3 regions of the Streptomyces sp. NPDC002564 genome follow, and region 2 is predicted to be linked to each of the others. Evidence: riboswitches for the same ligand, from Rfam matches in the RefSeq annotation. Region 2 holds a riboswitch; each other region holds the start of a gene.
The links. Region 2 has a riboswitch for thiamine pyrophosphate ahead of thiO (glycine oxidase ThiO). Riboswitches for the same ligand answer to the same signal wherever they lie in the genome.
Positions count from the first base shown of each region.

Region 1 (9,427 bases), on a different contig from region 2:
GGGCAGGAGAAGAGGAAGGGGACAAGAGCAACCAGGCGAGCGTCAGCTGCTTGAGTCCACCAAGTCCGGATGCGGAACCGAAGAGGCCTGCGCGAACAGCCTCGCTCCCCGGTCCGGCGCGAGGTCGAGACGGGCCAGCACCGCCGGCACCGTGATCGCCGGGATCACGTGGTCGTAGAGCACCGAGATCCGCCGCTCAACGTCGGCGAGCCCGCACTCCAACTGGGAGAAGAGCTGGACCCCGTGAAAGGCGCTGACGATCAGCTCCGCGGTCTGCCTCGGCACGACGTGCGAGAGGACCTCGCCCCGCTCTTTCGCCTCGGTCAGCGTCTGGGCCGACAGCTCGATCCAGGTGGGCCACGCACTGCCGTAGTGCTCCCGCCCCTGCGGGTCCGAGGACAGCACCGCACCGGCCCGTACCACCGGATCCCTCGGCAGTCGGTGCGCCAGCAAGAGCCCGGCGTCCACCCACTCCTGGACCTTCAGCTCCTGCGGCGGTCCCGCGTAGGCGACCTGCGCCTGCAGCACTCCGCGGGCCAGGGCCTCCTTGGAGTCGAAGTGGAAATACAGCGCGCCCTTGGTCACCCCGGCCGCCTGAAGGATGTCCGACACCGTGGCCGCCGAGTATCCATGCTCGGCAAACACCACCGCAGCCGCTTCCAGCACCGCGCGACGGGTGCGAACAGCGCGTTCCTGCTGCGCCACGAGACCTCCCCTGCACTCCGTGTCGTATCGGGTATGCAGCGGACCCGAAAAAGAAACCGTCGTGGACGTACCTTACCCACAACAGCGTCGCCAGACTCTGCCAAAGATCTTGCCCGTCACCTACCCCTCACCCCACCTGCCCGACATGTCCCCACTCTCAGCCGCGAGCCCGAACGTCACCCCGCAGCCTTCCTTCCCAGGTCAGGCCCACTCACCCTAACCCGCCCCGCACACGCGGGGGTTAGGCGCCGAAATGGCCGGACGAGGGCGGCGCGGCGAGCCCCGAAGGGGGCCGTCGGGCACGGGAACCGGTACGCACAGCCCGTACCCGTGGCCCGAACGTTTGCACGTTCGTCACCCGTGCGGCGGTCAGCGTACTCCCGGCCGCCTCGCATGGGTGCAGAAACGCACACCACTCCGGACAGCCGCCCTCCCCCTCCCCCTCTCCCCCTTCTTCAACTCCCTACGCCGGCCAGTTGCGGCCTGCCGCCGCCTCCGCGTCGGCTTCGCGCAGCAGTCCCTCGTCGATCGCATCCAGCGAACGCACGATGTGCCGCGCCCCGGCTCGCTCCATCAACGGGCGCTGATATCCGTGCTCGTAGTCGCTCGGGTGGCCGATGAACGCGACCCCCAGCTCCCGTGCCGCCTCCGCCACCCGTGCCACGTCGTCGATGAACAGCACTCGGTCCAGCTCGAGCCCGAACAGCTCGGCGATCTCCCGGATCCCCGGGCGGAAGTCGTTGGTGCATACGTACACCGGCTCGTCGAAGTACTCGGCCAGGCCTCCGAGGTACTGGTCGAAGTGCGCCTTCTCCAAGCCGCCGTAGCAGACCGTGCGCACGCCCAAAGCCCGCAAGCGACCCAGAAGTTCGGCCGCGCCCGGCAACACCCGTACCGGGTGCTCGGCCATGTACCGCTCGCGCTCCTCGAAGTAAGCCACCAGCAGCTCCTTGGCGCTTCCCCCCAGGACGTCCGCCGCGGCCTGCGCAGCCACCATCTGGGGCTGCGACAGCAGGGCCTGCTCCAGCTCCGGGCCGTACTGGCCGCCCCTCGACTCCACCAGGCGCCGAATCACCGGACCGAAGCTGTCGTTGAGCAGCACCCCGTCGATGTTCACGGCCACCAGAGCCAGGTGGTCAAGTCCCGCTCCCCCACCAGCTTCGGCACGAGCGCCGGCCTCAGCCGCAACCTGAGTCCCCTCCGCGCCGGCATCCGCATCTGCAACCCCGCCGACAGAAACCTCGCCACTCATCACAGCAATCCCCCACAACCAGTCCACGCGGCGATGCCGCCACGCATACGAAACAGAACCCGACCCGGGACGCACCCGGACCGCACACGGCTCGATCCGGCCAACGGACCGAACCCGATCAGACCACGCAGCTACGCAACTGCAACAGGGGTCACGATCACAGCAGCCGCGGCGCACCGGTCAGCCAAGGCGGGCGCCGGGCCACCCCGCCACCTAGCTACCTAGCTACCTAGCTACCTAGCTACCTAGCTACCTAGAGCTAGGGTCGACCCGCCACCGCTCTCGCCGCCGTCGGCCACATCGCCCGCCCAGGTGCCCAAACCCGCTGAAAAGGCCACCCATGTCCCGGACCATGGGGAATTTCCGCATCACGGCCACGGATTCCCCCTGACGGGCTCTATCCAGCAGGCTCAGCCCGGACTCTCCGGAACAGCCGAACCGTCCGGTCCGCCCAGACGGCGCGAAAGCATAACAAGGGAACCGGCCGCCCGGTTTCCACCCGATAAACGGACGGAATAATTCCCCTTAACTCCCGGAACCTCGCCCCGCCCCCACCAGGAACGCAACTACCCAGCGTCACAAAAACCGGGAAACCATCCGAGATCCTTTTCCCTCAGAGCGCCGCATGTAATCACCACCGGCCCTTGAAAAGGAAACCGGTGGGTATGTATGTTATGGCCTCACTTTCATTCACCTCCGGGGGAGAGGTTCATGAGCAGTCTTGTACTGCCCCAGTCGAAAGACGTTCCGGGCATCCACACCAGCCACATCGCGCACAACGCGTCCACCACGTACAACGCGCACGGTGCGCACTCCGCGACCGCCGCCGGCCACTCGGCTCACACCGTGCCCGCCGCGAACGGCACCGCCGTCAGCGCCGCCACACAAGCACCGGCAGCCACCCAAGCGCCCACAAGCGCACAAACACCCGCGGCACCTGCCGTGCCTGCCGTGCCTGCAGCACCCACAGCACCTGCCGCGACGGGCTCCGCAGCCGCGGCCACCGCGCCCGCGAACGCGCCCACCGCGGGTGCGTCCCGCCTCACCACCACCGTGCCGCGCGAGTACGTCCACCGCGCCGCCCTGGCCGAGGTCTTCCTGACGTCGAGCGAGAAGACCGGCGAGGACACGTACACCCTCACCGGCCAATGGCCCCGCGCCCACACCTTCTTCACCACCGCCGACGGGCGCAGCCACGATCACCTGCAGGCCTGCGAGACGCTCCGCCAGACCGGGATCTACCTGGCGCACGCGCAGCACGCCATCCCGCTGGGACACCACTTCGTCATGCAGGACATGACGGTGACCACGCACCCCGAGCACCTCGACATCGCCAACACCCCCACCGACCTCACCCTGTACGCCACCCTCACCGTGCCCCGCCGTGGCACCTTCACCATCGACCTCGTCATCAACTGCGGCACGCGCACCCTCGCCATCGGGCGCGGGCACTTCACCTGCCTCTCCCCCGCCGCCTACAAGCGCCTTCGCGCCGGCGGCGCCCCCACTTCCCAGGCTTCGGGCCCCGCTCTCCCGTACGTCCCGACCCACCAGGATCCCGCGGTCTTCGGCCGCAATCTGTCCCACGACCTCGTCCTCGCGCCCGCCCACCAGCCCCACACCTGGCGCCTGAACGCCGATCCCCGCCACGCCATCCTGTTCGACCACGACGGCGATCACATCCCCGGCATGGTCCTCATCGAGGCGGCCCGGCAGAGTGCGCACCCTCACCTCCCGCCGAACGCCATCCCCACGCACACCCACACCGAGTTCCACCGCTATGTGGAACTCACCACTCCCTGCTACATCACGACCACCCCTCAGCCCCAAGACCCCACCCAGCCCCACAGCTACACCTTCCATGTCACGGGTCACCAGAACAACCAGCCCACGTTCACCACCTACCTCACAGCCACCACCCACCCCACCCCCTGATCTGGCCGGGCCCGGCTCTCTCCACCCGGGGCGACCCGCTCGGCCGGGCCCTCACCTACTCCTAGGACGCTTCAGCGCACTGCCGGGGTGAGCAGGACAGGAGAAAGGACCGAGCGGCATCCCCGAAGAGTCAATACGGAGAAGCCGAGAGGCGGCGACGGGGCGGCTGTAGATTCGACCAGGCAGACTGACGGAATTGAGCTCGACCGCGCTTCCGTCGCCGTGGGCGAAGAACAGCCTCCCGCCGGAGAGGGCGTTCCGTTTCGCCGGGCCCGAAAGGGCGAGTTCGCCAATGCAACCCTTTTCATCGAAAGTTGCACCGGAGGCGGGAATTCCGGATGTCGAGGGAATCGAATCATCCGCTACGACTCGCCACGAACCGCCATCGTTCCGCATGCAGGTTTCCGGAGCGACAGCACGCCGAAAAACGGACTGCGCCGACGCGAAGTGACACCGTGAGCAACAGCAAAAAGGGAGAGACGACGGACGTCGGCTGAGTCGACGTCGAGTCGAGCGGTCACCGGCTGAGCGCGCGCATTCTGGCCGCTCAGCCGGTTCTTGTATTTCTTGTCAGTAATAAGTGATCACCGGCACCTCCGCACAAGGGCGAGGCACGGGGGGCGCTTCCGCCTGCCCCGACTCCAGTCACCTCCGACACGCCAACGCTTCCGAAGGGCCAACACCTCCAACAGGCCAACCCTCCGGCCCACCACCGGGAACACCTGGCCGAAGCGATGCGGACAGGTCGGTCCCTGGTGGCCAAAAAGGAACCCTTCAGCCAGTTCCGCCGAAACACCTCCCTGTCGTTCCGCCGGTCACCCCCGAGGGCGAACTCCTGTTCCCGAGGGAGGTACATTGCGTAGCGACCACCGCGGGAGCTCGGGAGTAGCCGGGCTGAGAGGGCGGACGGGACTTGCTCCCCTTGCCGCCGACCGCATGAACCTGGACCGGGTAATGCCGGCGTAGGAAGGGTGTTGACCATGGATCCTGCCTCCGTACCTGCTGAGCACGGCACCGCCGTGTCCCGTGAGGCCGTGGGGGACGTGATCGCGTCTCTGCGAACCGCGGCACCGCTGGTGCACTGTCTGACCAACGTAGTGGTGTCGCAGTTCACCGCGAACGTGCTGCTCGCGGTGGGTGCCGCTCCGGCGATGGTGCACAGCGCCGAGGAGGCCGGCGCGTTGGCCCGGGTGGCCGGGGGCGTCCTGGTCAACCTGGGGACGGTGACGTCCGTGACCGCGGAGGCGATGCGCGTCGCCGTCAAGGAGGCGGCCGGGGCCGGGCGGCCGTGGGTCCTCGACCCGGTGGCGGTCGGGCCGCTGCCCTGGCGCACCGGGCTCGCCCACGAACTGCTCGAGAGCGCACCGCCGGCGGTCGTACGCGGCAACGCTTCCGAGATCCTGGCCCTGGACGGCGGCACGGGCGGGCGCGGCGTGGACAGTACGGACGTGCCCGAGGCCGCGCTGGCCGCGGCCGACGCACTGGCCCGGCGCTACGGCTGCGTGGTCGCGGTCAGCGGCCCGGTGGATGTCCTCACGGACGGGACGCGGGTGGTGCGTCTGGCCAACGGGCACCCGCTGTTGCCCTTGGTCACGGGAACGGGCTGTTCACTGGGCGCTCTGGTGGCCGCCTGCACGGCCGTCACCGATGACGCGCTGCTGGCCGCCACTGCCGCGACCGGCCTGCTCACCGTGGCCGCGGAGGATGCCGCCATCCGCTCTGCGGGGCCCGGCACGTTCGCGGTCGCCCTCATCGACGCGCTGCACCAGCTCGCGCCCGACCGGCTCGCCGAGGGTCTCAACTTGCGCTGAGCGTGCGCGTATTGCGGGGGCCGTGGTGGGCCGTGGCCTGGAATCCACCCGCTGAACGGCCCCCTCCCGCCCGGGGGGCGACCCCAACACCAAGTATGGCCGCCTTCGCCTCTCCGCGCTCCCGCCTGTGGATAACTCACACCCCTTGCCTCACAAGGCACTCCCTCCTCCCCTGCATCTCTCCCCTTCACCCCTGCACCCCTCCCCCACTTCCTACTTCCTGCCTCCTGCCTCCTGCCTCCTGCCTCCTGCCTCCTGCCTCCTGCCTCCTGCCTCCTGCAACCGTCCCCTGCCATCCGTCCCCTGCCCGATGCGTTTCCCACGGCCCTCCCCGGCCGGGAGCCTCCAAGGACCCACCCATGCGACCTCCTCTCGACCTGTCCCTGTATCTCGTCACCGACACCCGGCTCTGCGGTGACCGCGGTGTCGCCGCCACCGTGGCGGCCGCTGTTCAAGGGGGCGTCACCACCGTCCAGTTGCGTGATCCGGACGCGGACGCCCGTGCGTTGTTCCAGCTCGGCCGGGCGATCCAGGACGTACTCGCGGGCACCGGTGTCCCTTTGATCGTCAATGATCGCCTCGACGTCGCGGTCTGGTTGGACGCGGACGGCGTCCACCTCGGGCAGCGGGACGTGTCCCCCGAGACCGCGCGGCGCCAGCTCGGTCCAGGTGCGTACGTCGGCCTGTCCGTCAGCCGTCCCGAGCAGCTGGCGCATGTGCCGGATGCCGTCGACCACCTCGGGGTGGGTCCGGTGTTCCCGCAGTCCACCAAGCCGGACGCGGACACCCCGCTCGGCCTGGACGGGCTGGCCCGGATCGTCCGGGAGAGCCCGCTGCCCTGCGTGGCCATCGGCGGGATCGGCGTGTCCGAGGCCGCCGTGGTCAGGCGAAGCGGCGCGGCCGGCATCGCTGTCGTCAGCGCGGTCTGCGGGCAGCCCGACCCCGAGACCGCGGCCCATTCCCTCGTCCGCACCCTGCGACCGGAGGTCTCCGCGTGACCAGTCCGCCCATCGCCCTCACCATTGCCGCGAGCGACCCGTCCGGCGGCGCCGGGATCCAGGCCGACCTGAAGGCGTTCTCCGCCAACGGGGCCTACGGAACGGCAGTTCTGACCGCCCTCACCGCGCAGAACACCCAAGGCGTCACCGGCATCCACACCGTCCCCCCGGCGTTCGTGACCGAGCAGATCGACACGCTGTTCGCCGACGTCCCGGTGGACGCCGTCAAGATCGGAATGCTGGCCGACGCCGCCATCGCCGAAGCCGTCGCGGACGCCCTTGAGCGGCATCGGCCCCGGTACGTCGTCCTCGACCCCGTCATGGTCTCGACCAGCGGTCACCGCCTCCTCGAGGCCGACGCGGTGACGGTGGTGCGCGACCGTCTCCTGCCCCTCGCGGACCTCATCACCCCGAATCTCCCCGAGGCCGGCGACCTGCTCGGCGCCGCCGCCGCGGAGAACCGCGCCGAGGCCGTCGAGCAGGCCCGGGCACTCCTCAAGACCGGCACCCGGCGCGTCCTGCTCAAGGGCGGCCACCACATGCACGACGCCGAGTCCGTCGACATCCTCGTCGACGCCGCGCACGCCCCGGGCACCGATGGCGCCGGAGTCACCGAGTTGTCCGCGCCTCGCGTGAACACGCGGAACACCCATGGCACCGGCTGCACCCTGTCCGCCGCGATCGCCGCCCTCCGCCCGCAGCACGACGACTGGGAGCCCGCTGTCCGCGCCGCGAAGGAGTACCTGACCGGGGCACTGCGGGCGGCCGACACCCTGCGTGTCGGCCGCGGTCACGGCCCCGTCCACCACTTCCACCAGTACTGGAGCTGACCACCATGACCACGACGTTCTGCGACGAGCTGTGGACGGCCACGGCCGAGATACGTTCGGGCATCGACAAGCTGGCGTTCGTCACTGGCCTCGGCGACGGCACCCTGGACCGGGACAAGTTCGTCTACTACCTGGCCCAGGACGCCCTCTACCTGCGCGGTTACGCCCGCGCGCTGGCCAGTGCCGCCGCGAAGGCCGACCGGCCGGAGGACATCGCGTTCTTCGCGAAGTCCGCCCATGACGCCGTGGCCGTCGAGAGCTCCCTGCACGAGAGCAATGTCGTCGACGTCGATGCCTGGACTGCCTCCCCCACCTGCACGGGCTACACCTCCTACCTGCTCTCCGTGGCCCACACGCAGGGGTATCCGGAGCTGGCGGCCGCGGTCCTTCCCTGCTTCTGGATCTACGCCGAGGTGGGCCGGGCCCTCCTTGAGCAGGCCGGTGACCTGGCCGCCCATCCCTATGGCGACTGGATCGGCACGTATGCCGACGAGGAGTTCGAGGCCGCCACCGAACGCGCCCGGCAGATCGTCAACCGGCTTGCGGACCAGGCCGACCCGGGGACCCGCGCCCGCATGCGCACGGCCTTCACCACCGCGTCCACCTGGGAGTGGATGTTCTGGGACGCCGCCTGGCGCGTGGAGAACTGGCCCTTCGGCCCCGCCCCCGCCCAGGCTTCGGAGCCCGCGAAGTGACGACCACCACCGAACCCGGCACCCCGGCTTCGGCCCCGGCGAACGAGGCGCCGCTCACCCTCGACCAGCCCACGCCCAAGGTCTTGTCCGGCCTGGACCAAGGCGCGTTCTGGGCCAACCTGGGCGTCAGCCTGCTCGGCTTCAGCGGCATGCTCGTCGTCCTCGACCCGCTGGGCACCGGCAGTCCGACCTTGTCGTTCGCCGCCGCCGTCACCGCGTCCGTCGTCGGCACCCTGATCGGCACGGCCGCCCTCGGGCTCGCCGCCATCACCGGGGCCCGCACCGGCGCGCCCTCGATGGTCCTGCTGCGCGGGCTGTTCGGCGCGAAGGCGTCCTACCTGCCGACCGTCCTCAATGTGCTGCAGATGGTCGGCTGGGCCGTCTTCGAGCTGGTGGTCATCTCCACCGGCCTGAAGATCCTGGCCCGCCAGGCCTTCGGCGACCCGGGGCCCGGCTGGCTGTACGTGCTCGTCGCGGGCGCGGTGACCACGGCGCTCACGCTCCGCCCGCTCGGCGCCCTGCGCGTCATCCGCCGCTACGTCACCGTCGCCGTCGTCGTGGCCATCCTCTACCTGGGCTGGGACCTGGCCGGCCGTGGCATTCCGATGGAAGGCGGCTCCTGGAAGGACTTCTGGTTCGCCGCCGACAGCGTGATCGCCGTGTCGATCTCCTGGCTGCCGTTGGTCGCCGACTACTCGCGGCACTCGCGCAGCGAGAAGGCGGCGTTCGGCGGCCTGGTCGTCGGTCAGACCCTCGCGGGCGTCGCGGGCTCGGTCCTCGGCGTCGCCGCCCTCGCCGTGATCGCTTTCGACAGCACCGACCCGTACAAGGTCTTCGATCCCTTCACCGCCACCAGCGTCGGCGTGATCTGCTTCGGTGTCCTGGTGCTGCGCGAGGTCGACCAGTCCTTCGCGAACGTCTACTCGACCGCCGTGTCCGCCCAGAACCTGCTGCCCCGGGCCGACCGCCGCATCCTGTGCCTGATCAGCGGCACGCTGGCGACCGTCCTGGCGCTGCTGGTGAACATGGACAGCTACGCCAGCTTCCTCTATCTGATCGGTGCGGTCTTCATCCCGATGTTCGCCGTCCTGGTCGTGGACTTCTTCGTACTCGGCGGTCACCGCACCTGGGACGTCTCCGAACAGGCCCCGACCCGTTGGGTCATGCTTCTGCCGTGGGCGCTCGGCTTCGCCGCCTATCA
Region 1 is NZ_JBIARE010000023.1:23,567-32,993, forward strand. It holds gene ACFYXE_RS37850 (ScbR family autoregulator-binding transcription factor) at 43-705, opposite strand; gene ACFYXE_RS37855 (HAD family hydrolase) at 1,169-1,837, opposite strand; gene ACFYXE_RS37860 (ScbA/BarX family gamma-butyrolactone biosynthesis protein) at 2,909-3,892, shown strand; TPP riboswitch at 4,754-4,879, shown strand; gene thiM (hydroxyethylthiazole kinase) at 4,873-5,703, shown strand; gene thiE (thiamine phosphate synthase) at 6,063-6,701, shown strand; gene thiD (bifunctional hydroxymethylpyrimidine kinase/phosphomethylpyrimidine kinase) at 6,698-7,531, shown strand; gene tenA (thiaminase II) at 7,537-8,226, shown strand; gene ACFYXE_RS37885 (cytosine permease) at 8,223-9,427, shown strand, end outside.
Region 1: another riboswitch for thiamine pyrophosphate. It lies ahead of thiM (hydroxyethylthiazole kinase); the one in region 2 lies ahead of thiO (glycine oxidase ThiO).

Region 2 (9,427 bases):
GAGTGGACCCGGGAGGGGGCGATCTCGACCTTGAGGCCCGCCTCCTCCAGCTCGGCGGTGGCGTCGGCCTCGGACTCGCCCGTCACGTCGGGCGTCTCGATCTCGCGGCCCTTGCTGACGACCAGGGCGACGGCCGAGCCCGCCTTGCGGGTGAAGCCGGCCCGCGGGTCCGTGCCGATCACGGCACCCTTCTTGACGCTCTCGTCGAACTTCTTGGTGACCATGCCCGGGGCGAGGCCGGAGTTCTTGAGCTCCTTCCTCGCCTCGGCCAGCGGGAGCTTCTTCACGTCCGGGACCTTCACGGTCTCCGGGCCCAGCGAGACGGTCAGTGTCACCTGGCCGTTCTGCCGGATGCGCTCACCCGCCGCCGGGTCGGTGCCCATGACCGTGCCGCGCTTGTCCGTGTCGCTGTAGGTGCGCTTGACGTCCTTGACCTCGAGGCCGGCGTCGTCGAGCCGCTGCTTCGCCTGCGCCTCGGTCTTCGCCAGGAGCGGCGGGACCTTGGTGAACTGGCCCGAGTTGATGTACCAGATGCCGGTGCCCAGGCCCAGGACGAGCAGCACGCCGGCTATCACCGCGATCATGCGGCGGCGCGGGTCGAACCGGCGCCGGGCCGCCCGTCCCGGCGCCGCGGGCGGCGCGGGCGGCGGGGTGGCCAGGACGCTGGTGCGGTTCAGGGCGTCCTCGCCGCCCTGCCCCTCCTCGGTGGGCAGCGGGAGCCGGCCGGAGCGGGCCGCGCGCGGGATCACGCTGGTGCGGTCCTCGGCGTTGTCGTGCGCCGCCGTGCGGGCCTGCGGCGGGACCGCGTCCAGCTGCTCCTCGGTCAGGGCGGCACGGGCCTCCCTGAGCCGGGCGAGGAGCGCGACCGCGTCGTACGGCCGGATGTCGGGGGTGCGGGCGGTGGCGGAGGCCACCAGCTCGTCGAGCGCGAAGGGGAGCCCGGGGACGGCCGCCGACGGGGGTGGCACGTCCTCGTTCAGGTGCTGGTAGAGGACCTGGGCCGGGGAGTCCCCGGAGTGCGGCTTGGCGCCGGTCAGCATCTCGTAGAGCACGACCCCGCACGCGTACACGTCGACGCGGGTGTCGGACGTGCCGTGCTCGATCTGCTCGGGGGCCAGGTAGGAGACGGTGCCGAGGACCGTGCCGGTCGTGTTCGTCACGGTGTCCACCGCGCGCACGAGCCCGAAGTCGGCGACCTTGACCCGGCCGTCGTCCCCTATGAGGACGTTCTCCGGCTTCATGTCGCGGTGCACGAAGCCCGCGCGGTGCGCGGCCCCCAGCGCGGCCAGGACCGGCTCCAGGATGTCCAGGGCCGCCCGCGGCTGCAGCGCGCCGCGCTCGCGCAGCACGTCGCGCAGGGTGCAGCCCGCGATGTACTCCATCGCCAGGTAGACGTACGACCCGTCGGTGCCCTGGTCGAAGACCCCCACCACGTTCGGATGGGAGAGGCGGGCCACCGACTTGGCCTCGCGGATGAAACGGTCGACGAAGGTGGCGTCGGCCGCCAGCGTCGGGTGCATCACCTTGAGCGCGAGCACGCGGTCCAGGCGGGTGTCCACGGCCCGGTAGACCGTGGCCATCCCGCCGACCGCGATGCGCCCGTCGATGCGGTAACGGCTGTCGAGCAGCTGCCCGACGAGCGGGTCCTGAAGGGTCGTGTCCACGCAGGGGAGTCTACGAGGCACCACGGTCGGCTCTCCCCGCCCGGGCGGCTTCGGTGCGTGACTGCAGCCGAGCTGTGACGCTCGCCGCCCGGGGCGCGCGGACGGCCCCGCCCGCCCGGCAGGCGGGGCCCCGCGGGGGAGCGGGCCCCTCAGAAGGCGGGCCGCTCCGGATCCAGCCGTGCCATGCCCTCCGTGGGCGAGGACGCCTCCGCGAAGTGCCGCCGCGGGATCCGCCCGGCCCGGTGCGCCAGGCGTCCCGCCTCGACGCCGTGCCGCATCGCCTCCGCCATCAGGACCGGCTCCTGCGCCCGCGTCACCGCGGAGGCGAGCATCACACCCGCGCACCCCAGCTCCATCGCGAGCGCCGCGTCGGACGCCGTGCCCGCACCCGCGTCGAGGATCACCGGCACGCGCGCGTGCTCGACGATCAGCTGGAAGTTGTGCGGGTTGCGGATGCCGAGCCCGGAGCCGATCGGCGAGCCGAGCGGCATGACCGCGGCGCAGCCCACGTCCTCCAGCTTCCGGGCGACGACCGGGTCGTCGTTCGTGTACGGCAGGACGGTGAAGCCGTCGTCGACCAGGATCTCGGCGGCGTCCAGGAGCTCCACCGGATCGGGCAGCAGGGTGCGCTCGTCGGCGATCACCTCCAGCTTCACCAGGTCGGTGCCGAGCGCCTCGCGCGCGAGGCGGGCGGTCAGGACCGCCTCGCCCGCCGTGAAACAGCCCGCCGTGTTGGGCAGTACGCGGATGCCGAGCCGGTCCAGCACGGAGAGCACCGAACCCTGCACGCCCGGGTCGAGGCGGCGCATCGCGACCGTGGTCAGCTCGGTGCCGGACGCGACGAGGGAACGTTCGAGGACGTCGAGGCTCGGCGCCCCGCCCGTGCCCATGATCAGGCGCGAGGAGAAGGTGAGGTCACCGAGGACGAAGGGGTCGTCTGCCATGGTCTTCAGCCTCCCTGGACGGCGGTGAGCACTTCGACGCGGTCGCCGTCGGCGAGGGCGGTGGCGGGCCACTGCGCGCGCGGGACGACGGTTTCGTTGACGGCGGCGGCGACACCGGAGTGCGCCGTGGACAGGGTGGCGACGAGGGCGTCGAGCGTGGTGCCCGGGGCGACCTCGCGCTCCTCGCCGTTGACGGAGACGCGGACGGATACGGCGGAAGGCGTGCTCATGCGGGCTGCTCCGTGAAGGGCTGCGTGCGGGTCGGGAAGGGCGGGAAGCGCGGGAGGGGGGAGGCGTCGTCGAAGCGGCGCGGGGTGAAGGGGAGCGCCTCGTCGGGCAGCTCGCCGGTGGTCAGGGCGTGCGCCATGACGTCACCCGTGACGGGCGTCAGCAGGACGCCGTTGCGGTAGTGCCCGGTGGCCAGCTGGAGCCCGGCGAGCCGGGTCGGGCCGAGCAGCGGGGCGTTGTCGGGGGAGGCGGGGCGCAGGCCCGCGCGGGTCTCGGTGAGCGGCAGCTCGGTGATGCCGGGCACCAGCTCGTGCGCGTCCCGCAGCAGCTCGTACACGCCGCCCGCGGTGACCGTGGTGTCCCAGCCGAGCTCCTCGCTGGTGGCGCCGACGACGAGCTCGCCGTTCTCGCGCGGGACGAGGTAGACGTGGCTGCCGCGCACCACGGCCCGCACGGTGCGGCTCAGGAACGGGGCGTACGCCTTCGGCACGGTCAGCCGCAGCACCTGCCCCTTCACCGGGCGTACCGGCGGCAGGACGTCGGCGGGGACGCCGGCCAGCCGCCCGCTGAGGCTGCCCGCCGCGAGCAGGGTCTGCCCCGCGCCGAGCGCGGTGCCGTCCGCGAGGACGACGCCGTGCGCCCGGTCGCCGGAGACCGTCAGGCGCTCCGCCCACGCGCGGTGGAAGGCGACGCCGGCCCGCTCGCAGGCCACCACGAGGGCCGCCGCGAGCCTGCGCGGGTCGACCTGGTGGTCGCCGTCGACCCGCAGCCCGCCGCGCACGCCCGGCGCGAGCATCGGCTCCAGGCGACGGCACTCGCGGCCGCTCAGCCACTCGGACTCGAGCCCCGAACGGCGCTGCAGGGCGTGCAGTTCGCGCAGATGCGCGCGGTCGTCGGAGTCGAGCGCCACGGCGAGGGTGCCGCAGGCGCGATGGCCGAGGTCGTGGCCGCTCGCCCCGGTCAGCTCGGCGACGAAGTCGGGATAGCGGCGGGCGGACGCCAGGTTGAGGCCCAGCAACGTCTCCTCGCCGTAGTGCAGTTCGGTGACGGCGGCCAGCATGCCCGCCGCGACTTGGGCGGCCCCGCCGCCCGGTTCGGGGTCCACGACCGCGACGGAGAGTCCGCGCTGGGCGGCCCGCCAGGCCGAGACCAGGCCGATGATGCCGCCCCCGACGACGAGGACGTCGGTCGTGGCGGCGGATGTCGTCCGTGAATGCATGGGCGTCCAGCCCCTCCCTTCGCCGGCATGACCCGGATCAGGTTCGTACGGTCGGAGGCCGTCCCAGCCTCCCTCTCAGCCCGGTGCGTCCGGGCTCCCGCGAGTGCTCTGCAGCGGCCACCCTAGCCCGTCGCTTCGCGTGGCAGTAGGGGAGCTGTCCGGGTATGAGCAGTGACGGTGTGTCAGAGATCTCCTCGTCCCCATCGGGGACCGCCCCGGCCCGCCGCCCTAGAGTGATCGGGTGAGCGAGCAGCGGAAGCAGACCGGAAAGCCGCCGCAGGCGGAACGGCACGTCGTCATCGTCGGTGCGGGGATGGCCGGGGTGCAGACCGCGGTGGCCCTGCGCGAACAGGGGTTCGCGGGGACGGTCACCCTCGTCGGCGCGGAGCCGCACCAGCCCTACGACAGGCCGCCGCTGTCCAAGGCGGTGCTGCTCGGCAAGGCGGAAGGATCCGCCTTCGACATCGACTTCGCGGCGCTCGGCATCGACCTCGACCTGGGCCGCGAGGTCACCGGAGTGCGCCCCGCCGACCACGAACTGGACACCGCCGCGGGCCCCCTGGCCTACGACGTCCTGGTCCTGGCGACCGGCGCCGAGCCGGTCCGGCTGCCCGGCACCGAGGGCGTGCCCGGCGTCCACCTCCTGCGCACCCTGGACGACGCCGAGCGGCTGCGCCCGGTCCTCGCCGAACAGCGGGACGTGGTGGTCGTGGGGGCGGGCTGGATCGGCGCGGAGTTCGCGACCGCCGCACGGGAGGCGGGCTGTTCCGTCACCGTGGTCGAGGCCGCCGCGCGACCGCTCGCCGGGGCGCTGCCCGAGGAGGTCGCGGCGCCCATGGCCGACTGGTACGCGGACTCCGGGGCGGTGCTGCGCACCCACGCGCGCGTGGAGCGCGTCGAGCCGGGCGCGGTGCTCCTCACCGACGGGAGCAGGCTGCCCGCGGACGCGGTGCTCGTCGGCATCGGGGCGCGGCCCGCGACGGCCTGGCTGACCGGCTCCGGCATCGAGCTCGGCGCCCACCGCGAGGTCGTCACCGACGAGGGCCTGCGCACCTCGGCCCCCGACGTCTACGCGGTCGGCGACTGCTCCTCCTTCCCGTCCGGGCGGTACGGGGAGCGCCTGCTCGTCCACCACTGGGACAACGCCCTCCAGGGCCCGCGCACGGTCGCGGCGAACGTCATCGGCGAGACCCCGGCGGCGTACGACCCCGTGCCCTACTTCTGGTCGGAGCAGTTCGGCCGCTTCGTGCAGTACGCGGGCCATCACGCCGGGGCCGACGCGACGGTGTGGCGCGGCGACCCCACGGGAATGGCCTGGTCGGTGTGCTGGCTGCGGGAGGGCGCGCTGGTCGCGGTCCTCGCGGTGGGCCGGCCCCGGGACCTGGCCCAGGGGCGCAAGCTGATCGAGGCGGGCGCCCGCCTCGATCCGGCCCTGGCGGCGGACGCCTCGGTTCCGCTGAAGAAGGCGTCCCTGTAGCGGGTCGGTGCGGAGGGTGGCCCTCACCGCCCGGCACGGTCCCCCCGGCCGGGGATACGCTGGAGCGCGTGACCGAGATTGACGCAAAGACTGATGCTCTCGTACCCGACTGGCTGCACCTCCCCGACATCGCGGACATGCTCGATGTCGAGGTGACCCGTGTGCGCCAGCTGGTCAAGGAGGGCCAGCTGATCGCCGTGCGCCGGGGTGAGAACCGGGCGCTCCAGGTGCCGGCCGCCTTCATCGACGGCGACAAGGTCGTCAAGGGCCTGGTCGGCACCTTGACGCTCCTGAGGGACGACGGCTTCTCCGACGAGGAGATGCTGGAGTGGCTCTTCACCCCCGACTCGACCCTGCCCGGCACCCCCGCGCAGGCGCTGAGCGAGAATCGCGGCACGGAGGTGAAGCGCCGCGCCCAGGCGCTCGCCGTCTGAGCAGGCGCTCGACCGTCTGAACCGAACGACACCGTCCGGCGTACGGGCGCGCACGCGTGCCCGTACGCCACCGACAACGGGGGGACTTCTCCATGGCTGCCGCTGCCGCCGATCACCGTGACCGGCTCGCCGACGCCCGGCTCTATCTGTGCACGGACGCCCGCAAGCGCCAGGGGGACCTCCCGGAATTCCTCGACGCCGTCCTCGCGGGCGGTGTCGACATCGTGCAGCTGCGCGACAAGGGCATGGAGGCCGGTGAGGAGGTCGAGCACCTCCAGGTCTTCGCGGACGCCGCCCGGCGGCACGGCAAGCTGTTCGCGGTGAACGACCGCGCGGACGTCGCGCACGCCGTCGGCGCCGACGTGCTGCACCTGGGCCAGGGCGACCTGCCGGTCCCCGCGGCCCGCGCCGTCCTCGGCCCCGAGGTGCTGATCGGCCGCTCCACGCACGCCGAGTCCGAGGTCGCGGCGGCCGCCGCCCAGGACGGCGTGGACTACTTCTGCACGGGCCCGTGCTGGCCCACGCCCACCAAGCCGGGCCGGCACGCCCCGGGCCTCGACCTGGTGCGGTACACCGCCTCGCTCGGCACGGACCGCCCCTGGTTCGCCATCGGCGGCATCGACGCGGGCAACCTCGACGAGGTCCTGGCGGCCGGCGCGCGCCGCGTCGTCGTCGTGCGGGCGATCACCGAGGCCGACGACCCGGGCGCCGCGGCGGCGGACCTCGCCAAGCGGCTGCGTACCGCCGTCTGAGCAGGGAGCACGCCGGGGCGGGCGCCGGTCCGGGAGTGTCCGATCCGTGGACAACAAACCGGCAAACCGGCCAATTCTCCGCGGTCTGGTTGGGCGACCGCCACGGCCTGGCTAACCTGCCGGTATGGCCCTAGGCACAGCTTCGACCAGGTCCGACCGTGCGCGCACGGTACGAGACATGCTCGCGACCGGCAAAACGACATTTTCGTTCGAGTTCTCCGCCCCGAAGACCCCGAAGGGCGAGCGGAACCTCTGGAACGCGCTGCGCCGGGTCGAGGCGGTGGCCCCGGACTTCGTCTCCGTGACCTACGGCGCGGGCGGCTCGACGCGCACCGGCACGGTCAAGGAGACCCAGCAGATCGTCGCCGACACGACGCTGACGCCGGTCGCCCACCTGACCGCGGTCGACCACTCCGTGGCCGAGCTGCGCAACATCATCGGGCAGTACGCGGACGCGGGCATCAGGAACATGCTCGCGGTCCGCGGCGACCCGCCCGGCGACCCGCTCGGCGACTGGATCGCGCACCCCGAGGGCCTGACCTACGCCGCCGAACTGGTCGAGCTCATCAAGGAGTCCGGCGACTTCTGCGTGGGCGTCGCCGCCTTCCCCGCGATGCACCCGCGCTCGGCCGACTGGGACTCCGACACCCGGTACTTCATCGACAAGTGCCGGGCCGGCGCGGACTACGCGATCACACAGATGTTCTTCGACCCCGAGGAGTACCTGCGGCTGCGCGACCGCGTCGCGGCGGCGGGCTGCGACACGCCGATCATCCCCGAGATGATGCCGGTCACCAACGTCCGCCAGCTCGACCGACTGCCCCAGCTCAGCAACGCCGTGTTCCCGGCCGAGCTGAAAGAGCGGATCCTCTCGGTCAAAGACGATCCCGCCGCTGTACGCTCCATTGGCATCGAGTTCGCGACGGAGTTCTGCGCGCGGTTGCTGGCCGAAGGTGTGCCGGGACTGCACTTCATCACGCTGAACAACTCCACGGCGACACTGGAGATCTACGAAAATCTGGGCCTGCACCACCAGGCCTGACCCGGTCGTACCCGCACGGGCGGCGGCCGCAGGGGAGAGGGGCGTACATGGGCTGGGCGGTCCTCTACATCGCGTTCGGATGCGTCGCGCTGTGGCTGCTGGGCGAGGTCCTGCTGCAGTACAAGGCGCGGCTGCGCTGGCGGCTGCTCGCGTTCGGCGGCTTCCTCGGGGTGGTCGTCGGCGTGCTGATCCCCTCGGTGTGGATCATCGGTCTCGGCGCGGTCGCCTTCGCGACGGGCCAGACCTACGTGACGCTGTCGTTCCGCCGGGGCTTCTCCACCGGCTGGGCGCTCGGCGGGCAGCCGGGCCTGAGCAAGCGCCGCAAGCAGCCGCGCCGGGACACCGCCGTGCAGGAGCCGACGCTGCAGGTCTCCGACCTGGAGTACGAGCAGGTCCCGCCGCCGCCCGGGCACGACCCCGGGGTCTACGAGCCCGAGCCGATGCCCGACGACACCGGGCAGTACGGCGTGTACGACGAGGCCGCATACGCCCCGCCGTCGGCCGGCGACGCGCACCGCGGCCAGGGCGACGCCTACGGCTACGAGGCCGCGGCCTACGGCGGCTACGACCAGCAGCACTACGGGTACGACGCGACGGGCGGGCAGCAGTACGCCGCGTACTCCGACCCGTACATCGGCACCCAGACCTACGGCGCCCGGCAGGACTACGACGGCTACGGCGACCAGCAGCGGTACGCGCCGTACGGCGGCGCCTACGACGACGGCGGGGCCGGCCGGCCCGGCGAGAGCTACCAGGACACCCCGCCCGGCGGCGTCTGGGTGCCGCACCAGCGCTCCACCGACGAGCAGTACGGGGGCGGCGAGCAGTACGGCGGTGAACTGCCGCCCGAGCAGCCCTACCCGTACCAGGACCAGGGCGGCCACTCCGGCGGGTACGACGGCTCGGGCTACAACGAGCAGCAGTACCGCTACTGACCTGCCGTCGCCGGGTCCGTCGCGGCCCGGCGGATCAGACGGTCACTGGGAGCCGCGGAACTCCGGGCCCTCCACGATCAGTCCCGCGGCCAGCGTGCCCGACATGCCCGCGTGCGGGAGGCCGCCGCCGGGGTGCGCCCAGCCGCCGACCGCGAGCAGCCCCGGCAGCCGGGTGCTGTTCGACGGGTGGAGCAGCAGGCCGTCCGCCGCGGCGAGCGAGGGGGCAGGGACCGCGCCGCCCTCGGCGCCGGTGGCCTCCGCGACGTCGGCCGGGGTGCGGGCCTCGTGCCACAGCAGGCGCTCGCGCAGCCCGGGGAGCACCCCCTCGGCCCGGGAGATCACCCGCTGGACCTCCTGCTCGCCGACCGGCAGGTGCGCGGGCACCGTCACGGTGAGCGTCACCGCCTCGTGCGCGTCGTCCGGCGTCCCCTCCGGGTCGCCGGGGCGGAGCACCGCGAGGGTGGGCGAGGCGGGCAGGCCGGGCCGCTCGCCGAAGACCCGGTCGAGCTCGTCCTGCCTGGCGGCCGAGTGCAGCACCGTCCGCAGCGGGGTGCCCGCGGGGCGTGCGCCGGAGAGCGCCAGGAGCACGGTGAGGCGGCTGGGCATCCCCGAGCGGGCCGGGACGTCACCCCCCGACCGTATGTCCACTCCCGGCAGCATTCCGGCCAGGGCGGTGGGCGCGACGCCCGCGACCACGAAGTCGGCCTCCGCCGCCGTGCCGTCGGCGAGCTC
Region 2 is NZ_JBIARE010000003.1:51,552-60,978, reverse strand. It holds gene pknB (Stk1 family PASTA domain-containing Ser/Thr kinase) at 1-1,664, opposite strand, end outside; gene ACFYXE_RS11825 (thiazole synthase) at 1,814-2,608, opposite strand; gene thiS (sulfur carrier protein ThiS) at 2,614-2,838, opposite strand; gene thiO (glycine oxidase ThiO) at 2,835-4,055, opposite strand; TPP riboswitch at 4,053-4,166, opposite strand; gene ACFYXE_RS11810 (NAD(P)/FAD-dependent oxidoreductase) at 4,369-5,532, shown strand; gene ACFYXE_RS11805 (Rv2175c family DNA-binding protein) at 5,601-5,966, shown strand; gene thiE (thiamine phosphate synthase) at 6,059-6,718, shown strand; gene metF (methylenetetrahydrofolate reductase [NAD(P)H]) at 6,843-7,760, shown strand; gene ACFYXE_RS11790 (hypothetical protein) at 7,808-8,695, shown strand; gene ACFYXE_RS11785 (phytoene desaturase family protein) at 8,738-9,427, opposite strand, start outside.

Region 3 (9,427 bases), on a different contig from region 2:
CATGACGGAACCGTCCCGCGCCGACGCGATCCGCGGGGATCTTGGACCGGATCTGTGGACGGGCGGCCGGTTGTGGACAGGGGCGTCACCCGTTCGTGGACCGGGCCGTCCGGGGGCCGTGCCCGCGCACGGGCCCCCGGCCTGGTCAGGCCGCCGGCTGGGTCATCGACGGCGGCGTCACCCACCGCCCCGCGGGTCCCGTACACTTCTTGTGGCGATCCGGGTCACCGGGTCGACTTCGCACGCCCCGACACCAGGCCATGAAACAGCCGGTGTCAGCGCCCCTCGGTCCCTAGTGGCAAGGCGCACAGCGGGCGTCAGGCGCGAGTGCCGTCCGGCACACGCGGCACAACCGAGAATCTCAAGGAGAACGGCCATGGCCGTCGTCACGATGCGGGAGCTGCTGGAGAGCGGCGTCCACTTCGGTCACCAGACCCGTCGCTGGAACCCGAAGATGAAGCGCTTCATCTTCACCGAGCGCAACGGCATCTACATCATCGACCTGCTCCAGTCGCTGTCGTACATCGACCGCGCCTATGAGTTCGTCAAGGAGACCGTCGCCCACGGCGGCACGGTCATGTTCGTCGGCACGAAGAAGCAGGCGCAGGAGGCCATCGCGGAGCAGGCCACCCGCGTCGGCATGCCCTACGTGAACCAGCGCTGGCTGGGCGGCATGCTCACCAACTTCTCGACCGTCTACAAGCGTCTGCAGCGCCTCAAGGAGCTCGAGCAGATCGACTTCGAGGACGTCGCGGCCTCGGGTCTCACCAAGAAGGAGCTTCTCGTGCTCTCGCGCGAGAAGGCCAAGCTGGAGAAGACCCTCGGCGGTATCCGCGAGATGCAGAAGGTGCCCAGCGCCGTCTGGATCGTGGACACCAAGAAGGAGCACATCGCGGTCGGCGAGGCCCGGAAGCTCAACATCCCGGTCGTCGCCATCCTCGACACCAACTGCGACCCCGACGAGGTCGACTACAAGATCCCGGGCAACGACGACGCGATCCGCTCCGTCACCCTGCTCACCCGCGTGATCGCCGACGCCGTCGCCGAGGGCCTCATCGCCCGTTCCGGCGTTGCCGCCGGTGACTCGAAGCCGGGCGAGAAGGCCCAGGGCGAGCCGCTGGCCGAGTGGGAGCGCGACCTGCTCGAGGGCGAGAAGAAGGCCGACGAGGCCCCCAAGGCTGACGAGGCCAAGGCCGACGAGGCCCCCAAGGCCGAGGACAAGCCGGCCGAGGCCGCCGCTGAGCCCGTCGCCGAGGCGCCCGCCGCCGAGGAGAAGCCGGCCGCGGACGCCGAGCAGGCCTGACCCTCACAGGTTCGGTAGTTGACGGCGGGGGCCCGATCGGCCCCCGCCGTTCACCCGTAGACCTTCGTAGATCTTTCAGACTTCGAGAGAGAATTTTCGATCATGGCGAACTACACCGCCGCTGACGTCAAGAAGCTCCGTGAGCTCACGGGCGCCGGCATGATGGACTGCAAGAAGGCGCTCGACGAGGCCGAGGGCAACGTCGACAAGGCCGTCGAGGCGCTCCGCATCAAGGGCCAGAAGGGCGTCGCCAAGCGCGAGGGCCGTTCCGCCGAGAACGGCGCCGTGGTCTCCCTCATCGCCGACGACAACACCTCGGGTGTCATCGTCGAGCTGAAGTGCGAGACGGACTTCGTCGCCAAGGGCGAGAAGTTCCAGGCCGTCGCCAACAACCTCGCCGCGCACGTCGCCAAGACCTCCCCGGCCGACCTCGAGGCGCTCCTCGCGTCCGAGATCGAGGCCGGCAAGACGGTCCAGGCCTACGTCGACGAGGCCAACGCCAACCTCGGCGAGAAGATCGTCCTGGACCGCTTCGCGCAGTTCTCCGGCGCCTACGTCACCGCGTACATGCACCGCACGATGCCCGACCTGCCCCCGCAGATCGGTGTCCTCGTCGAGCTGGACAAGGCCGACGCCGACCTCGCCAAGGGTGTCGCCCAGCACATCGCCGCCTTCGCGCCGAAGTACCTCTCCAAGGAGGACGTGCCGGCCGAGGTCGTCGAGTCCGAGCGCCGCGTCGCCGAGGAGACCACCCGCGCCGAGGGCAAGCCCGAGGCCGCGCTGCCCAAGATCGTCGAGGGTCGCGTCAACGGCTTCTTCAAGGAGGCCACCCTCCTCGGTCAGCCGTACGCGCTGGACAACAAGAAGTCGGTCGAGAAGGTTCTCGCCGAGGCCGGTGTCACCCTGAAGCGCTTCGCGCGCATCAAGGTCGGCATCTGAGTCCGTACCGCGATCGACGGTAGACCCCGCTAGGGTCGACAGCGGTCGCCCGTACACGGTCCTCGTGTGCGACGTACGACCGCAGGATCTGACGAGGAGGCCACTGCCGAGCATGGGATGCGAACGACACCCCACCGGCAGTGGCCTTCTTCGTATGTGTGCCGAGTAAGAGAAGCGAGAACCACATGACCACCAAGGCCGACTCGAAGAGTGACGACGACAAAGTTGCCGGACGCTTCCTGCTGAAGCTCTCCGGCGAGGCGTTCGCCGGTGGGGGCGGCCTCGGGGTCGACCCCGACGTGGTGCACGCCATCGCCCGTGAGATCGCTGCCGTCGTCCGCGACGGCTCCCAGATCGCCGTCGTGATCGGCGGCGGGAACTTCTTCCGCGGCGCCGAGCTCCAGCAGCGCGGCATGGACCGCGCCCGCTCCGACTACATGGGCATGCTCGGCACGGTCATGAACTGCCTGGCCCTCCAGGACTTCCTGGAGAAGGAGGGCATCGACTGCCGCGTCCAGACCGCCATCACGATGGGGCAGGTCGCGGAGCCGTACATCCCGTTGCGCGCCGTGCGCCACCTGGAGAAGGGCCGCGTGGTCATCTTCGGTGCCGGGATGGGCATGCCGTACTTCTCCACCGACACCACCGCCGCGCAGCGCGCCCTGGAGATCGACGCCGAGGCGCTGCTGATGGGCAAGAACGGCGTGGACGGGGTCTACGACTCCGACCCCCGGACCAACCCCGACGCGGTGAAGTACGACGCCCTCGGCTACGGCGAGGTCATCACGCAGGACCTGAAGGTCGCCGACATGACCGCGATCACGCTGTGCCGGGACAACAAGCTGCCCATCCTGGTCTTCGAGCTCCTCTCCGAGGGCAATATCGCCCGGGCCGTCAAGGGTGAGAAGATCGGCACTCTCGTGGGCGACCAGGGAAGCCGGGCCTGATCCGGGGGAGCCGGGCCAGTCCCGGGCGGCGGACACGAGCCGTCGCCTGAGAGGGATGGACAAAGGCCTGCCGGTCGGACACCGTGCAGGAAAGAGACGCGACGCAGCCGGCCGCCCCGTGCTAGCCGGGCCTACTCAAGACACGCAGGAGCAAGTGGTGATCGAAGAGACCCTCCTCGAGGCCGAGGAGAAGATGGAGAAGGCCGTCGTGGTCGCCAAGGAGGACTTCGCCGCGATCCGCACCGGCCGTGCGCACCCGGCGATGTTCAACAAGATCGTGGCGGACTACTACGGCGCGCTGACGCCGATCAACCAGCTGGCCTCGTTCTCGGTGCCCGAGCCGCGGATGGCCGTGGTGACCCCGTTCGACAAGACCGCGCTGCGCAACATCGAGCAGGCGATCCGGGACTCCGACCTCGGCGTCAATCCGAGCAACGACGGCAACATCATCCGGGTGACGTTCCCCGAGCTGACGCAGGACCGCCGCAAGGAGTACATCAAGGTCGCCAAGACCAAGGCCGAGGACTCCAAGATCTCGATCCGTTCGATCCGTCGCAAGGCCAAGGAGGCCCTGGACAAGGCGATCAAGGACGGCGACATCGGCGAGGACGAGGGCCGTCGCGGCGAGAAGGAGCTCGACGACACCACCGCGAAGTACGTCGCCCAGGTGGACGAGCTGCTCAAGCACAAGGAAGCCGAGCTGCTCGAAGTCTGAGTCTCGAGTCCGAGGAATCAGGGAACCGATCCGTGAACGACTCTTCCTGGGGGGCGCCGCCCAGAGCCGGGTATTGGGGGCCGCCCGACCAGGGACCTGGTCAGGGGGCGCCCCCGGCAGGTCCCGCGTACGATGCGCAGGACGCGCTGTTTCCGTCTGAGACGCAGCCCATGCCCATCGTGCCCGACGTACCCGTCAACGGCGGAGACCAGGACGGCGACCGGGGGGCCACTCGGACGGGCGGCCCCCTGTTCCGTGACGAGCCTCCGCAGGAGCCCATGCCCAGCGCACCACAGCCGCAGCCCGCCCCGGCAGCACCGCAGAAGAAGAGCGCGGGCCGCGACCTCGGGGCGGCCATAGGGGTCGGTGTGGGACTCGGCGCGGTGATCATCGCGTCGCTGTTCATCGTCAAGGCCGTCTTCATCGGCGTCATAGCGGTCGCCGTCGTCGTCGGCCTCTGGGAGCTCACCTCCCGGCTCGACGAGCGCAAGGGCATCAAGGCGCCGCTCGTACCGCTCGCGGTGGGCGGCGCGGCGATGGTCGTCGCCGGGTACGTGCGCGGGACCGAGGGCGCCTGGGTCGCGATGGCCCTGACCGCGCTCGCGGTCCTCGTCTGGCGGATGACCGAGCCGCCCGACGGCTATCTGAAGGACGTCACGGCGGGGGTCTTCGCCGCCTTCTACGTCCCCTTCCTCGCGACCTTCGTCGCGCTGATGCTCACCGCGGACGACGGCCCGCAGCGGGTGCTCACCTTCCTGCTCCTGACCGTGGTCAGCGACACGGGTGCGTACGCGATCGGCTGGCGCTTCGGCAAGCACAAGCTGGCGCCGCGCATCAGCCCCGGCAAGACCCGCGAGGGCTTGGTCGGCGCGGTCACCTTCGCGATGGCCGCGGGCGCGCTGTGCATGGAGCTCCTCATCGACGGCGGCACGTGGTGGCAGGGCCTGCTCATCGGCCTCGCGGTCGCCGCGAGCGCCACGCTGGGCGACCTCGGCGAGTCGATGATCAAGCGGGACCTGGGCATCAAGGACATGGGCACGCTGCTGCCGGGCCACGGCGGCATCATGGACCGCCTGGACTCGCTGCTGCCGACGGCGCCCGTGGTGTGGCTGCTGCTGGTGGTGTTCGTCGGCTCCGGCTGATCTCCTACCGGTCCGACCTGCGTAAATGTAGGTGAGGGGCTCGTCGTCCACAGGGCGGCGAGCCCCTTGTCGTATGTCTGCGACACTGGAACGACCATGCCTGTACCCGGAGAACTCACTTTCGTCGCGCCCCGCGGTGCCAAGAAGCCCCCGCGGCATCTCGCCGACCTCACGCCCGCCGAGCGCAAGGAAGCCGTCGCCGCCATCGGCGAGAAGCCGTTCCGCGCCAAGCAGCTCTCGCAGCACTACTTCGCGCGGTACGCGCACGACCCGGCCGAGTGGACCGACATCCCCGCCGGTGCGCGCGAGAAGCTCCGTGAGGCGCTGCTGCCCGACCTGATGTCCGTGGTGCGGCACATCAGCTGTGACGACGACACGACCCGCAAGACGCTCTGGCGCCTCTTCGACGGGACGCTCGTCGAGTCCGTGCTGATGCGCTATCCCGACCGGGTCACCATGTGCATCAGCTCCCAGGCGGGCTGCGGCATGAACTGCCCGTTCTGCGCCACCGGACAGGCCGGCCTCGACCGGAACCTGTCGACGGGCGAGATCGTGCACCAGATCGTCGACGGCATGCGGGCGCTGCGCGACGGCGAGATCCCGGGCGGCCCGGCGCGGCTCTCGAACATCGTCTTCATGGGCATGGGCGAGCCGCTGGCCAACTACAACCGGGTGACCGGCGCGATCCGCCGCCTCACCGACCCCGAGCCGGACGGCCTCGGGCTCTCGCAGCGCGGCATCACGGTGTCGACGGTGGGCCTCGTGCCCGCCATCCACCGGTTCTCGGACGAGGGCTTCAAGTGCCGCCTCGCCATCTCGCTGCACGCGCCGGACGACGAGCTGCGCGACACCCTCGTCCCGGTGAACACGCGCTGGAAGGTGCGCGAGGTGCTGGACGCCGGCTGGGAGTACGCCGCCAAGTCGGGCCGTCGCCTCTCCATCGAGTACGCGCTCATCCGGGACATCAACGACCAGGCGTGGCGTGGCGACCGGCTCGGCCGGATGCTCAAGGGCAAGCCGGTGCACGTCAACCTCATCCCGCTGAACCCCACCCCGGGCTCGAAGTGGACGGCGTCGCGTCCCGAGGACGAGAAGGCGTTCGTGGAGGCCATCGCGGCGCACGGCGTGCCGGTCACCATCCGGGACACCCGCGGGCAGGAGATCGACGGAGCGTGCGGTCAGCTCGCCGCGGCCGAGAGGTAGTCTGGCGGGCGTACGCCTCGTACACACATCTGCATATTCCGACAGGGGAGCGCCACAGCGCTGAGAGTGCGGCACCTTGGACAGGTGGGCCGCAGACCCTCTGAACCTCGCCCAGGTCATTCTGGGTAGGAAGTTCGGTCATTACTCAAGCTGTTGCGCCCTGCCCGCGGCCGGCCGGCCGCGGGCAGGGCCGCGTCTCTTCCTGGTCACCCAGGAGGAAAACCAGTGGGCACCACCAAGAAGGTCTCGTTCACCGCCGTGGCGGTGGGCATCGGGCTCGTCGCGGTCTCCGCGTGCGGCGGCTCCGACAGCGGATCCGGGTCGTCCGACGCCAAGAGCGTGACGCTCGTCAGCCATGACTCCTTCAACGTCTCCAAGGACGTCCTGAAGGACTTCGAGAAGCGCTCCGGCTACACGGTCAAGGTCCTCAAGGACGGCGACGCGGGCGCCGCGGTGAACAAGGCGGTCCTCTCCGAGGACAACCCGCAGGGCGACGTCTTCTTCGGCGTCGACAACACGCTCCTCTCGCGCGCGCTCGACAACGGCCTCTTCCAGCCGTACGAGGTCAAGGGCGCGGACAAGATCAAGCCGGAGTTCCGGGCCGACGGGGACAGGCACCGGGTCACCCCCGTCGACAGCGGCGACATCTGCGTCAACTACGACAAGAAGTACTTCGCCGACAAGAAGCTGGCGCCGCCGAAGTCCTTCGACGACCTGGCCAGGCCCGCGTACAAGAACCTGCTGGTCACCGAGAACGCCTCGACCTCCTCGCCCGGTCTCGGGTTCCTGCTCGGCACCGCCGCGAAGTACGGCGACGGGGGCTGGCAGGGCTACTGGAAGAAGCTCAAGGCCAACGGCGTCAAGGTCGTCGACGGCTGGGAGCAGGCCTACAACGAGGAGTTCTCCGGCTCCTCCGGCGGCAAGAAGGCCAAGGGCGACCGCCCGCTCGTCGTCTCGTACGCCTCCTCGCCGCCCGTCGAGGTCCTCTACGCCAAGCCCCGGCCCAAGGAGGCGCCGACCGGCGTCGCGACCGGCACCTGCTTCCGCCAGGTCGAGTACGCGGGCCTGCTCAGCAACGCCGGGAACACCAAGGGCGGCAAGGCGCTCCTGGACTTCCTGGCCGGCAAGGAGTTCCAGGAGGACATGCCGCTGAACATGTTCGTGAACCCGGTGCTCGACGGCGCGAAGCTGCCCGGGCTGTTCACCGAGCACGGCGTGACGGTCGACAGGCCCGAGACCATGGACCCGAAGAAGATCGCCGACAACCGTGAGCCGTGGATCAAGTCGTGGACCTCGCTCGTACTGAAGTAGCGCCACGGAAGACGGGCGCCCGCCGGGGGAGCGCGGTGCGGCTCGGCCTGATGGCCGTGCCCGTCGCGTTCTTCGGGCTCTTCTTCGCCTATCCGGTCACGGCCATCGTCGCCCGCGGCCTGCACGTCGGCGGGGCCTGGCAGCTCGGGCGGATCACGGACGTCCTCGGGCAGTCCGACATCCGGCACGTGCTGTGGTTCACCACCTGGCAGGCGCTCGCGTCGACCGCGCTCACGCTGCTGATCGCGCTGCCCGGCGCGTACGTCTTCGCGCGCTTCGACTTCCCGGGCAAGCGGGTGCTGCGGGCCGTCGTCACGGTGCCGTTCGTGCTGCCGACGGTCGTCGTCGGGACCGCCTTCCTGGCGCTGATCGGGCGCGGCGGGCTCTTCGACGAGCTGTGGGGCGTGCGCCTGGACACCACGGTGTGGGCGATCCTGCTCGCGCACGTCTTCTTCAACTACGCGGTCGTCGTCCGCACCGTCGGCGGCCTCTGGGCGCAGCTCGACCCGCGCCAGGAGGAGGCCGCGCGGATGCTCGGCGCCTCGCGCTGGACGGCCTGGCGGACGGTGACGCTGCCCGCGCTCGGGCCCGCCGTCGCGGCCGCCGCGCTGATGGTCTTCCTCTTCACCTTCACCTCCTTCGGCGTCGTGCAGATCCTCGGCGGACCCGCGTACTCCACGCTGGAGGTGGAGATCTACCGGCAGACCGCCCAGCTCCTCGACCTGCCGACGGCCGCCGTCCTGACGATCGTGCAGTTCGCGGCGGTCGGGCTGATCCTGGCGATCCACGCGTGGACGGTCCGGCGCCGCGAGAGCGCGCTGAAGCTCGTCGACGCCTCGGCCGTGGCGCGCCGGCCGCGCGGCGCCGGTCAGTGGTCGCTGCTCGGGCTGGTCCTGGCGACGATCGTGCTGCTGATCCTGCTGCCGCTCGGCGTGCTCGTGCAGCGCTCCTTCGCCGGGCCCGACGGCTTCGGGCTCCTCTACTACAAGGAGCTGACCTCGGCGGACGGCGGCGCCTTCCTCGTGCCGCCGATCGAGGCCGTCGGGAACTCCCTGCAATACGCCGTCGTGGCCACGGTCATCGCGGTGCTCGTCGGCGGGCTGGCCGCGGCTGCCCTCACCCGCCGTGCGGGCCGTCTCGTACGCGGCTTCGACGCGCTGCTCATGCTGCCGCTCGGGGTGTCCGCGGTCACCGTGGGCTTCGGCTTCCTCATCACGCTGGACAAGCCGCCGCTGGACCTGCGCGCCAGCTGGATCCTGGTGCCGCTCGCCCAGGCGCTGGTCGGCGTCCCCTTCGTCGTACGCACCATGCTGCCCGTGCTGCGCGCGGTGGACGGGCGGCTGCGGGAGGCGGCGGCCGTCCTCGGGGCGTCGCCGCTGCGGGCCTGGCGCGAGGTCGACCTGCCCCTGGTGCGGCGGGCGCTGCTGATCGCCGCCGGATTCGCCTTCGCCGTCTCGCTCGGCGAGTTCGGCGCGACCGTCTTCATCGCGCGGCCCGACAACCCGACCCTGCCCGTGGCCGTGGCCCGGCTGCTCGGCCGCGCCGGGGACCTCAACTACGGCCAGGCCATGGCCCTCTCGACGATCCTCATGGTGGTGTGCGCGGTGTCCCTGCTGCTCCTGGAACGCATCCGGACCGACCGCACCACGGGGGACTTCTGATGGCGGAGGACGCCTTGCTGAGCCTGCGGGAGGCGACGGTCCGGTTCGGTGAACGGGCCGCGCTCGACGCCGTCGACCTCGACGTCCGCGAGCACGAGATCGTCTGTGTCCTCGGGCCGAGCGGCAGCGGCAAGTCGACGCTGCTGCGGGCGGTGGCGGGGCTGCAGGCCCTCGACGCGGGCCGGGTCCTGCTCGACGGGCACGAC
Region 3 is NZ_JBIARE010000001.1:1,396,065-1,405,491, forward strand. It holds gene ACFYXE_RS06410 (peptidoglycan DD-metalloendopeptidase family protein) at 1-3, opposite strand, end outside; gene rpsB (30S ribosomal protein S2) at 377-1,303, shown strand; gene tsf (translation elongation factor Ts) at 1,406-2,242, shown strand; gene pyrH (UMP kinase) at 2,428-3,189, shown strand; gene frr (ribosome recycling factor) at 3,347-3,904, shown strand; gene ACFYXE_RS06435 (phosphatidate cytidylyltransferase) at 3,937-5,046, shown strand; gene rlmN (23S rRNA (adenine(2503)-C(2))-methyltransferase RlmN) at 5,143-6,249, shown strand; TPP riboswitch at 6,283-6,399, shown strand; gene ACFYXE_RS06445 (thiamine ABC transporter substrate binding subunit) at 6,475-7,560, shown strand; gene ACFYXE_RS06450 (ABC transporter permease) at 7,536-9,221, shown strand; gene ACFYXE_RS06455 (ABC transporter ATP-binding protein) at 9,221-9,427, shown strand, end outside.
Region 3: another riboswitch for thiamine pyrophosphate. It lies ahead of ACFYXE_RS06445 (thiamine ABC transporter substrate binding subunit); the one in region 2 lies ahead of thiO (glycine oxidase ThiO).